3 regions of the Priestia sp. TRM10 genome follow, and region 1 is predicted to be linked to each of the others. Evidence: riboswitches for the same ligand, from Rfam matches in the RefSeq annotation. Region 1 holds a riboswitch; each other region holds the start of a gene.
The links. Region 1 has a riboswitch for cobalamin ahead of ACK3CR_RS23185 ((2Fe-2S) ferredoxin domain-containing protein). Riboswitches for the same ligand answer to the same signal wherever they lie in the genome.
Positions count from the first base shown of each region.

Region 2: linked by a shared signal. The riboswitch ahead of metE (5-methyltetrahydropteroyltriglutamate--homocysteine S-methyltransferase) and the one ahead of ACK3CR_RS23185 ((2Fe-2S) ferredoxin domain-containing protein) in region 1 are both predicted to bind cobalamin.
Region 3: linked by a shared signal. The riboswitch ahead of ACK3CR_RS00270 (HoxN/HupN/NixA family nickel/cobalt transporter) and the one ahead of ACK3CR_RS23185 ((2Fe-2S) ferredoxin domain-containing protein) in region 1 are both predicted to bind cobalamin.

Region 1 covers NZ_JBJZOT010000015.1:1,241,472-1,245,677, forward strand. The annotation lists gene ACK3CR_RS23175 (sirohydrochlorin chelatase) at 1-490, opposite strand, end outside; gene cobJ (precorrin-3B C(17)-methyltransferase) at 512-2,149, opposite strand; gene ACK3CR_RS23185 ((2Fe-2S) ferredoxin domain-containing protein) at 2,203-2,577, opposite strand; cobalamin riboswitch at 2,720-2,906, opposite strand; gene ACK3CR_RS23190 (universal stress protein) at 3,169-3,585, opposite strand; gene gerE (spore germination transcription factor GerE) at 3,699-3,923, opposite strand; gene ACK3CR_RS23200 (acyl-CoA thioesterase) at 4,039-4,206, opposite strand, start outside.
Region 2 covers NZ_JBJZOT010000015.1:439,312-443,517, reverse strand. The annotation lists gene dacB (D-alanyl-D-alanine carboxypeptidase/D-alanyl-D-alanine endopeptidase) at 100-1,542, shown strand; cobalamin riboswitch at 1,645-1,824, shown strand; gene metE (5-methyltetrahydropteroyltriglutamate--homocysteine S-methyltransferase) at 1,973-4,206, shown strand, end outside.
Region 3 covers NZ_JBJZOT010000002.1:42,403-46,608, forward strand. The annotation lists gene ACK3CR_RS00260 (hypothetical protein) at 1-311, shown strand, start outside; gene ACK3CR_RS00265 (hypothetical protein) at 399-884, opposite strand; gene ACK3CR_RS00270 (HoxN/HupN/NixA family nickel/cobalt transporter) at 1,165-1,962, opposite strand; cobalamin riboswitch at 2,087-2,280, opposite strand; gene ACK3CR_RS00275 (pentapeptide repeat-containing protein) at 2,603-3,439, shown strand; gene ACK3CR_RS00280 (hypothetical protein) at 3,587-3,955, shown strand; gene ACK3CR_RS00285 (hypothetical protein) at 3,948-4,202, shown strand.

The DNA.
Region 1 (4,206 bases):
GTTTATAGTTTGTTTTCTCCCAAAGAAGACGCGTAATTTTATAAAGCTCACTGTTCGCGTCAGCATCGCTTCCACCGCGCCCAAGTAAGATAATTGCTGTTTCTTCTCCAGGACTTTCTAAATTTTCCCCAGACTCTTTTAATCTTGTATTTAAAATTTCAAACGTTTCTTCATGAATACCAATTGGTCTGCCATATGTAAATTTCGTGTTGGGATACTTTTCTTTTGCTTCATCAATTGCTCCTGGAATGTGAATTTTAGAATGGCCAGCAGGAAGAAGCATAATTGGAATTAAAATAACATGATGCGCCCCTTTTTCTATACAGGTATCAATTCCATCTGCAATTGTTGGGCGTTCAAATTCTAAGAAGCTTGTTTCTACTAACAACGTCTCTGGCAAAAGAGTCCTCATTTTCTCTACAAATTGACGTACTTCTTCATTTCCTTCAAAGTCACGGCTTCCGTGTCCAATAAATAATACAGCTTCCATTTGTTTTCCCCCTCTATTTTCCTAGTCTCCACAAGGAGCTGGCTCAATTTTAATTTTGGGTGTTACATCTTGATAAATAAAACCACCGACTTCTTTTACACGTTTAAAGAATTTAAAGAACGACTCATTAGGATGCCCCTTTTCTCTATACTCATCAACAATTCCTTCAACAACATCAACAATCTTTTCAGGAGAAATTCCTTCTGCAACAGGCTGTCCAGAATGTGCTGATCGGCCTACTGTTTTCGCTCCAAGAAACAAATCAAACTTTCCTTTTCGATATACAATTCCGATATCATCTTGTACAGCTCTGTAGCAAGCCATACCACAGCCGTTGAACCCGATTTTTGTAACTTTTGGCATATTCGCTCCGCCAAGTCTTTCTTGAAGTTCTTCTGCATATGGAATGGAATCTTTTTTCTCTCCATCGCAGAAGTCACACGCCTTCATTGTTAAAACGTCTCCAACAGGAGCAAGGAGTAGACCTACTTCGCTAAGTCTCTTTGTTACTTTTTCTGGTTCAGCAGTCGGTACTTCAAGACGAATTTGATGATCTGGTGTATATTCAATTGACCCTTTTTCGCCTGCAACTTCAGCAATTGTGGTGAGCTGAACTGGTGTAAACTTTTTACTTACAAGCCCTGGGCTTACAGCAAGTTCGAAGATGGATTCCATCTTAGCCGTTACTTTTTCAAATGTTGTTTGCTCTTCTTTTCCTGTCACAAGACTAAGAGCTTTCTCCGCAATTTCTCTTGAAGAAATTTTCTCTACTTCTTTAACTTTCTCAACTTTTTCTGCTTCCTTCTCTTCTACTGCTGGTGCTGCTTCTTCTTGGGAAAGTGCCCATGGCTCTGCCTCTTTTTTCAAACGTTGATGAGGTTTTAGCGGCTGTTTTGTTTCATTTAGCGTATATTTACGTTGATAGCCACGTGGGGTAATCATCAAATCATCATAGAGAAATGTTGAAGAGTTTCCAATAATAACAGTTGTTAGCATTCCAATTTCATGTTCAAGCATCTCTTTTAAATTGGTAATTACAATATTCTGACGGTCTCGATATGCGCTTTTCACAAGGCCAACAGGAGTATCTGGTGATCTATATTGAAGCAGGATACGCTGGGCTTCCTCAATTTGACGGGTTCTTCTTCCGCTTTTCGGGTTATAAAGAGCAATAACAAAATCAGCAGATGCCGCAGCTTCAATCCTTTTTTCAATAAGTGTCCATGGTGTTAAATGGTCGCTTAGGCTTATTGTGCACGCATCATGCATAACAGGGGCTCCTAATAATGAAGCACAAGAGTTAATCGCAGAGATACCAGGAATAATTTCAATTTCCACTCCGTCTTTTCTTGACCAACCTTTTTCAACAAGCACTTCATACACAAGACCAGCCATTCCGTATACTCCCGCATCTCCACTCGAGATCACAGCTACTTTTTTCCCTTGCTCAGCTTGCTTCACTGCTTCTTGGGCTCTTGTCACTTCCTCAGTCATTCCAGTACTAATAACCTGTTGATTTGACAACAACCCTTGGATAAGTTCCACATATGTTTTATAGCCAATAATCATGTCACTTTCTTGAAGTGCCTCTTTCGCTCGCTCTGTAATATGTTCAAAATTTCCTGGCCCAAATCCGACGATAAGCAATTTACCACTCATATTTTTTCCTCCTACCACAAGTTTTTCGAATGATGTGATTCTTTCGAAAACAGTTATTTCACTTTCTCTTTTGAAATTCCTTTTGGTGATGAGGAATTTTCAGGAGCTTTAAATCCTTCCTCATATGTGTAGATGATAGAGTTTTCAAGCTTATTCCCATCTAAGAGATGCTCTCTTACCATCTCTCTTCCAAGCTCTGGTGTCATTTCTTTATACCAAACTCCTTCAGGGTATACAATTGCTACACATCCATCTTTACATCGCCCATTACATCGCGTTCTTGTTGTATGAATTTGAGCATCCGCCCCAAGCTTTTCAATTTCATCTCGAACAGCAACCGTTACTTCTTCTCCGCCCTTTTTCATACACGTTCCACCATTACAAATTAAGACATGGTGCTTTGTTTCATTTAAATTCCACGTTGTCATCCATACCAACTCCCTCGTTAAAATCGTTTTCTCAAAAAATGCATAAAAAAAACACCTCTACGAGAAAGAGATGTAAAATGCATACCTGTACACGAGTTTGCACAATGGATTAGCACTTCTTCCTATGTCCCGTAGGTTTCAAATGAAGCAAACAGCTAAGGCAGGTCTCCTGACTCAAGGTAATCGTTCTACTACGTCTTCCCAAAAAAATTCAGTGACACGTTGTAATAGAACTCCCTTTTACAGTGGCGGGCACCGTGCCAGATTTTCACTGGCTTCCCTTTTCAACATAGGCTTTAAAGCTATGTACCTTCCTGTTTACAATATGAAATTGTCTTTAAAATGAAAGAAGAACTCTCCCTAGCAAAACATACATAGTGGAACCACTATCTCATCCCAAACAAACTTAGCTGTGATGATGACTCCCCTTATGTGCAGTATGCTAGGATAGTTCTCTATCTGCTACTTTTTTGATTTATGTAAAAATTTTTTCTTGTATGAGTTTTCTAATTAACTACAATGATAGAGGAAGTTGGCTCATTTTTCAATAAAGAATTCAAATGAAGAGTAGGAGAAGCCTCATCCCTTCTTTTATTTCACAAGGAGAACGGAACAGGAGGCTTTCTCTATTATTCTAGAACTAACGCTACCAAGCACTACTTTTTGAAATCTATTAAATCCTCTACTTCCTACCACAATAAGTTCAATATTGTTCTCATTTGCATGACGAATAATTTCTTCAGCAGGATTTCCAACTCTAAAATGAACCTTATGAGTAATGTTATACTTTGCAGCCATAGTATCAATTTCACGAAGAAATTCTTGCCTGTCTTCTAGCTTGTTTAAATTAGAGCGTTTATACCAATATGTTTTAGTTTTATCATCCCCTTCTTTCACATGAAGAATTTGCAGTGGTGTACGATAACAAGAAGCAATAGAAAATGCTTTCTCAAGCGCTTCTTTTGCCTGTTTTGAGCCATCTACGGCTGCAAGAATTTTATTGTACATTTCTTTCTCCCCCTATATTTCTTTATTTTTCTACTTCCCTTTTTTGACTGTGATAATCTTTCATTTCGCTAGAAAACAAAACCGACTATCTTTTACTGATAGTCGGCCACATGTTATAACTCGAGTTCTCCCATGCGAAGAAGTTCAACGACAGCTTGAGAACGCCCTTTAACGCCAAGCTTTTGCATTGCGTTAGAAATATGATTGCGAACCGTCTTTTCACTAATAAACAGCTCACTTGCGATCTCTTTCGTTGTTTTGTCCTGTACTAGAAGTTCAAAAACCTCTCGTTCTCTCTTTGTAAGTAACGGTTTAGGTGGAAATTCTTTATCCTTCAATGTAACCCTCCTTGCCTGATCCAGAGTCGAACTATCGGATGGGTGTAAGTTAGTCACGATATACTATGTAAAAAAGGATAAAGCGGTTCCTAGAATTCGCAAGTTATGCTATATTTTATTCACTTTTTTTCGATTGATAAGGTTTTAATTTCTCAAGTTGCTCCTCTGTCCATGGAACAGATTTACCCGTGCTTTTGGAAACCTGTACAAGAGCACCTCGTCCTGTGAAGCAAATTTCCTCTTTTTCATTTATCCCAACATAGTGTAAATCAACAGATGAACG
Region 2 (4,206 bases), 800 kb from region 1:
TTTTTTTATAAACTTGTTCTTCTCTCTGTACATAAAACATCAATAATAATAAGGGGAATGTGAAAGTCTATGCACAAGAGTACATAAAGGAGGAAGGATATGAAAAAATGGTGTGGAATTTTGGTGATGTTCGTATTAATCATAATACAGGCCGTTAATGTGTCAGCGGAGGGGGCGAGTACATTAAAAACAAAAATGGAACAAGTGTTACAACATAAAGATTTAAAGGGTGCGATAAGTTCAATCAGTATAAAAGAGGCCAAAAGCGGAGAAGTACTGTATGAAAAGAACAGCTCAGTTCGAATGAAAATTGCGTCCAATATGAAACTCTTTACAGGGGCAGCAGCGCTTGAAACATTAGGTGAGGAGTATAAGTTTCACACAGAGATTTGGCATGATGGAAAAGTGAGAAATGGTGTGTTAAAAGGGAATCTTTATTTAAAAGGAAAAGGAGATCCAACTCTTGGATTAAAAGAGTTACAGCAGTTTTCAGCTCTATTACACGAAAAAGGAATCAAAAAAATTTCGGGAAATATTATTGGAGATGAAACGTGGTATGACGATGTTCGGCTTTCAGAAGATATGATTTGGAAAGACGAATCATATGCGTACGGAGCTCAAATATCAGCGTTGACGTTCTCTCCTGATCATCGCTATGAAGCGGGAACAGTTATAGTAGAGACAACACCGACCAAAAATGGTAAGAAAGCTCACATCTCTATATTACCTAAAACGGACTACGTAAAAGTGATGAATGAAACTAAAACAGGAAAAGGAGAAACAGATTTAGAAATTGTCAGAAAACGGAATGAAAATGTTATTGTAGTAAAAGGAATCATCAAGGAGGGAGAGGAACCTGCTCAAACAGCCATTGCCGTCGAGGACCCTGCTTTGTATACGACTTCTTTATTTAAAGACGTCTTAGAGAAGAACGGAATAAAAGTAACAGGAAAAGTGAAGAAAGAAGAAACACCTCAAAAAGCTCAGTTGATGGAAGTAAAGGAATCTCCTCCACTTGGGGAAATTTTTATTCCGTATATGAAATTGAGTAATAATACAATTGCAGAAATTTTTGTGAAAGAAATGGGAAAAGTACAGTATGGTGAAGGAAGCTTTGAAGCTGGTTTAGCTTCTTTAAAACAAACGCTTTCTGAGATGAATGTCAATGTAGACAATATGATGATTCGAGATGGTTCAGGCATATCACATGTGAACGGAGTGCCAACAGACGAAATTTCTTCTCTTCTTTTTCATGCTAGGCAAAAACCTTGGTACGACAATTTTTATGAATCTTTGCCTTTAGCAGGAGATCCGGATGAATTGATAGGGGGAACGCTCGATGAACGGATGAGAGGGACTGTTGCAGAAGGAAATGTAAGAGCCAAAACAGGATCTATTACAGGCGCTAGCTCTCTTTCCGGATATGTAACAACAGCAGCTGGAGAGGAACTTATCTTCTCAATCGTTTTTAATGCTTTTCTAGAAGAAGATGTAAAAGATATCGAAGACGAAATTGCGGTTATGTTAGCTTCTCTAAAATAATAAAAAATTAGATCAAAAATGAATAATCTGAAAAATAGTCTTGCACAAAGGGGAAAATCGCGTTATTCTTATTAACAATTCCTCAGTCGAGGAGACTAATTTTATAATGTCCATGCAAGAGGTGCTGTACATACGCTGCAGCTTAAAAGGGAAGAGCGGTGAGAAGCCGCCACGGTCGCGCCACTGTGAAGGGGAGTTTCTATCATAGCCACTGCGAAAGCGGGAAGGGATAGAAGAACGATGAACCTAAGTCAGGAGACCTGCCACTTGTTTGCGCTTTATACCTACGCGTTCATAGGGAGGAGTGAAGGTTTATGTTGAATAGATGGATCCGTTTCAACAGTTCTTAAAGTCGCCTTCTAACTCTCTTTTTTGAAAAAAAGGGAGTTTTTTTGATAGCTAAAAAGACAATAGAGACGGAGGAAAAAACATGACAGTATACAGTTCAAATATTGGATATCCAAGAATCGGAGAAAAAAGAGAATGGAAGAAAGCGCTAGAGAGTTTTTGGGAAGGAACGTTTGAAGAAAAAGAGTTTAAAGAAGAACTAGACCGCTTATTTTTAGAAGGAATTCGCGTGCAAAAGGAAGCGGGAATCACGCATATTCCTGTTGGTGATTTTAGTTTATATGATCATATCTTAGATTTATTATGGACGTTTGATCTTGTGCCAGATCGGTTCAAAAATACAAATAAAACACCGCTTGAAACGTATTACAGCATGGCTCGTGGAACAGACGGGGCGGAAGCAATGACAATGACAAAATGGTTCAATACGAACTATCACTATATTGTGCCAGAGTTTGAGAATGTTACGCCTTCTTTAAAAGAAAATCGATTTTTAGATTATTGGAAAAAAGCAAAACAGAAGCTTGGTGTAAATGGAAAAGTAACTCTTGTAGGGCCAGCAACGCTCGTTCTTCTTGGGAAAGGATATAAAGAAACCGAAAAAGCATCATGGATTCAGCGTCTTATCCCGCTTTATCAACAGCTTTTGCAACAATTAGATGAGGAAGGAGTAGAGTGGGTCAGCTTAGAAGAACCAATTTTTACATCCCCATTAGATCAGGAAGTATGGAAAGTGATTGAAAACGGATATGCTGAAATAGCGAAGAGCTGCAAAAATACGAAGTTGCTTCTTCAAACATACTATGAAGCTGTTTTTGATTATAAAAAGGTTCTATCACTCCCTGTAGATGGCTTTGGACTTGATTTTATTCATGATAAAGGGGAAACAAAAGAACAGCTGAAAAAATGGGGCTTTCCAAAAGGAAAAGTATTAGCAGCAGGAGTTATTGATGGACGAAATGTATGGAAGGCTAATTTAACAGAAACGAGTGCTGAAGTTAAAGAGCTTCTAAATTTAATCGATGGTGATCTTTGGGTACAGCCTTCATCAAGCTTACTACATGTTCCTGTTACAGCCGAGAATGAAAGTCTTCCGAGCTTTTTAGAAGGAGCGCTAAGTTTCGCTAAGGAAAAGTTAGGAGAACTAAAAGCGTTAGAAAGAGGAATTGAGAACAATACATCGTTTAAAGATTATGATAAAAGCTTTGAAGCTTTCGTTGCAGCACCATTGCGTCATAATCATAAAGTTCAAGAAGAAATTAAGGAGCTTGCACAACTTAAGGCAACGCGTCCACCGTATGAGATAAGAGCGAAGAAACAGCAGGAAAAGTTAAAGCTACCGCTTTTACCAACAACAACGATTGGAAGTATGCCTCAAACAAAAGAAGTGAGAAGCACACGTTTAAAATGGCGGAAGAAACAAATTACAGACGCACAATATGAGCAGTTTATTCAAGAAATGACATCCCGCTGGATCGAAATTCAAGAGGACCTTGGATTAGACGTTCTCGTGCACGGAGAGTTTGAGCGTACAGACATGGTCGAATATTTCGGTGAAAAGCTGGACGGTATGGAAGTAACAAAGTTTGGTTGGGTGCAGTCTTACGGTTCACGTTGCGTAAAACCACCTCTTATTTACGGAGATGTATCGCTTAAAGAGCCAATGACTGTGAAAGAAAGCGTATATGCTCAAAGTTTAACAAATAAGCCTGTAAAAGGGATGCTAACAGGTCCTGTTACCATTTTAAACTGGTCTTTCCCTCGTCATGACGAGTCAAAAGAAGTGGTGATGAATCAAATCGGTCTTGCTATCCGTCAGGAAGTATTAGCATTAGAAGACGCAGGAATAGCTATTATTCAGATTGATGAACCTGCCCTTCGAGAAGGCCTTCCATTGCGAGAAGAAGAGAAGGAAGGGTATCTAAAAGCTGCTGCATATGCATTCAGACTTTCTGCTTACGGTGTGAAAGATGAAACGCAAATTCATACTCATATGTGTTATTCTAATTTTAATGAAATTATGAATACAATTGATGACCTTGATGCAGATGTGATTTCAATTGAAACATCACGCAGTCATGGCCGTCTGCTTCAAGCATTTGAAGATTTTCATTATGAAAAAGAAATTGGGCTTGGCGTATATGATATTCATAGCCCGCAAATTCCAAATGAAGAGGATATTATCTCAAACATTAGAGCTTCTCTACGTGTATTAGATGAAAAACAATTTTGGGTTAACCCAGATTGTGGTCTAAAAACGCGTAAAGAGGAAGAAGCGATAAAATCACTCCAAGTCCTTGTTGAAGCAACAAAGAA
Region 3 (4,206 bases), on a different contig from region 1:
TCGATGAGACAGCAGCAATAGAATATTTAGATCATCCATATCCAAAAGTACAAGTGACGGCTCTTATCCAAATTGTAAAGGGTAACATATCCAATGCAGAAGTTATTTCTAAACTTATCGAGCTAAGCAAGTATAGAAATGAAGAGATTCACAAAATATTTGGAAAAGATACAATTGGTCACTATAGTATTGCGGCACTTCAAGTATTAAATACATATGAATCAACTAGAGCCTTTGAAGACATAATGAGTGAATTAGAAGAGAGAGAACAAAACATCATTAAAAGAATTGTTCAAAACTTCAATATGTAAGACCGTTTCGTTTCTATTAATATAGAAAATGGAAGTGAAAAAAGCAGTGAGAAGCTTTCGGTTTCTCACTGCTTTTTTAGGTATATTTTAGCTAATACCTTGCCATAAATAGAGAATAATAGAGCTTGAGAGAAGAAGAAAGCCAGATAGTGGCATACCTTGTGCTTCTTGTTTAAGTATCTTTTTTAGATGGTGTGCTTGTTCTGCTTGGTGCTCTCTATAGGAAAGAATAAGAGTGTTTAGCGGTTTGGTAATAATCGTAATATTAGCGTTTTCTCTTTCTATAATCTCTTGTGACTTAGAGAAGTTAACATTGAACATAATATAGCAGTTTCGAACAAATAAGCTTGTTTTCAAAGGAGTATAAATGAGGTAAGCGAGCACTAAGATGACACAGATAATAATGAGTCCTTCAATGATTGAAAGCTGGTGCTGAATCATAGCTAGAGCAGTGAATAGACTGCAAAATGTCCCGACGGCATTGCACGCAATATAAGGAGAGCTAAAGGTCTTACAGCAAATAATGAGAAGTCCTGCTAAAGCAAGTAAAATGATGACAAGATTCATATTCATAAATGACTCCTTCCTATTTATCTTCCTTTATGTGTATCATTACCCTAAATGAGTCCTCTATCTACATTATGTAAAGAGAAATTTTTTATTAAAGAGATAAAATAAGCTGAAAGAGAGAAACTGCCTGTAATAGAAAGACGATTAATAATCATATGTGGAAGAAAGATGCGTAAAATGAGAGAGTTTCTATCAAGTTTGTTTCTTATTACAAACTGACTTGTTTAAGTTGGAGAAAAAGAGAGCAAAGGATGTGTTGCTCTCTCAGATAAATTCACAGTTGTTACACGGATTGAACACTGTTGTTTGCTTTTTTAGCTTTGAAACGGACAAAAATAAACATTGAAAGAAGAAATAGAAAAAGGATAACGCCAACAATCTCAAAGTCTATTTCTGCCCATGGATTGAAGAATGTAAAAGCAAGATAGAAAGAAACGCTGTAGGCGAGTACAACAATGACCCAGCCCATAAGGCGTGAAGCCGCTTGACCAAATTCACTTGAGTCTTTGACCATCTTGTGTACAACAAAAGAATCAATTGTATCTGTAATCATCATGCCAACCATAAAAACTAGACCTAATAATAAGGGAGTATATGAGCTTGAATTGCCCGCAGCTAATGTCCATACAGCTGTTTGACTCACCGTTTCGGCTGCTAGGGCAAAGAGAGCACCAATCAGAATAATAAGAAGCGGATTTGTTGTTCCTTTTGCAAGTTTTGGGATGAATTTCCCTTTTAACCCACTAAGCTGAAATTCTTCCTTACTACCTCTTGTTCGAATTAAATTGTACGTATTTAATGTACCAATTAAAAATAAAGATAAAATAGAGACCCATGAAGCAAAGATGTCAAAGGATGATGGGAACGTAAAGTTACTCATCACCATTCCTAAAACTCCAGCAGTTAATGCGACAACGCCCCCGTGTCCAAACGAAAATAATGTACCAACCCATCTTGAGAAAGGACTTTTCATCCTCCAGTTGTACCTTGTTTGACCATCAATGAAAGCTAAATGGTCTGCATCAAGCCCATGCCTTAATCCTAAAACAAATACAAATGCAAAAAGTGATAAACCTTCCAATTTTGTAGCCTCCTTTAATAAAAAATCCTCAACCATTTCTAGGGTTGAGGGAAATATGTATAACAAATAAGCAGCATAAATAAACAATGCTGAATATGTATACACTACTCTCTTTCCTAGAAGATCCTAGCGTACAGATTAGGTAGGTATCCTGGCTCTGAAATCATCATTTTTTGCCGCCTTCCCTAACAGAGTTGTTAAGTGGCATCTGGCGAAAAACTCCTTCATAACAGTGGCTGGACCGCCCAAGATTTTCACTTGGTTCCCTGTTACCTCCTCCTTTTAAAAAGTAAGAGCCCCTAAACTGCGGGTTAATTATCGTTTTCATATGCTTTTTTTGGTAGTATACCATATTTTTGTAAAAGTTAAATCCTCCAAACGAATCTTTTCTTTTTAAAGGTCTAGCATACTTCTACACTACTGATACTATGGATAGAAAGGAAGAAAGGATGATAATCGATAAAAAACGTCCTCATTATTCAAAGAAATTCAAATTCTTATTAAATAGTTAGAAAACATTCATCACCTTGGTTAACAAGAAATATAAACAGAGTGGAAATCTAATTTACAAATCTCTTCCTTTTTTACCTCATTCCTTTTAATATGAATATAGCGGGATTAAAAAAGGGATGGGATAAAAGTGTCAATTGAATTAGAAAATAAAGTAGAAGTTCAAAAAGCATTGAATTCAGACTGTACAAGCTGTTTTGGTTTATGCTGTGTTGCATTGCCATATGCAAAGTCAGCTGATTTTGCTTTTGATAAAGATGGAGGAACACCTTGCCAGAATTTGCAAGATAACTACTTGTGCGGCATTCATGATAACTTAATGAAGGAAGGCTTTCGCGGTTGTGTTGCTTATGAATGTTTTGGAGCAGGTCAAAAAGTATCTAGAATTATATATAAGAGGAAAGAATGGAAAGAAAATAAACAATATGCTGAACAAATGTTTAGCGTCTATCCGATTGTTCAGCAACTTCACGAAATGCTTTCCTACTTATATGAAGCAATGGGCTATAGGGAAACAAAATTTATTCATGCTGAGCTAAGAGAGATGTTCAGAGAAACGGAAAAGATGACAGAACAATCTCCAGAAGAAATTTTACATATAGATGTTGCAGGGCATAGAGCAAAAGTAAATACACTGCTTTTACAAACAAGTGAATTAGTCCGCCCGCACATCACTCATAAGAAAAAACGAAAGTATAGCAGTGATTATATAGGGGCTAAGCTTAGGAAAGCAAAGCTTAAAGGGGAGAATCTAAGAGGGGCACTCCTTATTGCAGCAGATCTTAGAGAAGCAGATCTTCGTTTTACAGATTTGATTGGAGCAGACTTTAGGGATGCAGATCTTAGCGGGGCAGATTTGACGGGAAGTCTTTTTCTTACTCAAGCACAAGTAAACGCAGCAAAGGGAAATAGTTATACAAAGTTGCCACCGTCATTAAAAATACCAGCTCATTGGCAAAAAGCGTAAGAACTTCTAAAAGTTCTTACGCTTTTTTATTTTAATAGCTTGTAGAGAAGGGGGAAAAGGGGATAGGAGGACTTTTTATATAAAAATGTGACAAGTATTAAAAAAATTTCATAGAGTATAGAAGCTAGAATAGAAATGAGGCATGCTATGGAAAAACGAAATGTTTTTATTGAAATGTTTTTAATTCTTATTACAGCGTGGTGGTCTATGGTTCTAGTAGTAAATGACAAGTTGTTTCATAACCGCCCTGAATTTTTTTATACGTTTCAGGAAATTGGTAATGAAGCAGAGTGGGCAAGTATCTTTATTTTAAGTTTGATTTCCCTCATTCTTGGACTCGTATGGAGAAAAGCGTGGATGCGTAAAATATCACTGCTTTCATCAACGTTTCTGTATGGAATGATGGCAGCGGGATTTATTCTAGCAAAGCAACCCTTAAACACGGGAGTAGGCGTTTATTTTGCAATAGCTCTCCTTGCTTTATGGGGAACAAGAGATGTGAAGGAAGATGAATAAGATTGAGTCATTAACGGAAAGTGTTGCAAAACTTGAAAATCGAATGAGTGAAAAAGATAAAGAAATTACGGCGCTTACGATTCAGAAAGAAACGATTTTATATAAGCTTGAAATCATTCAAAAACAGCTTGATACAATTGAAAACTCTGTGAAAAAAGGAGTTGGCTGGCACAGCTTTTTTGTAGATTTCCTAAAAGTAGCCGCCCAAGTTGCTGCTCTTGTTGCAGCAGGAAAATTTTTTCTTTAGTTCT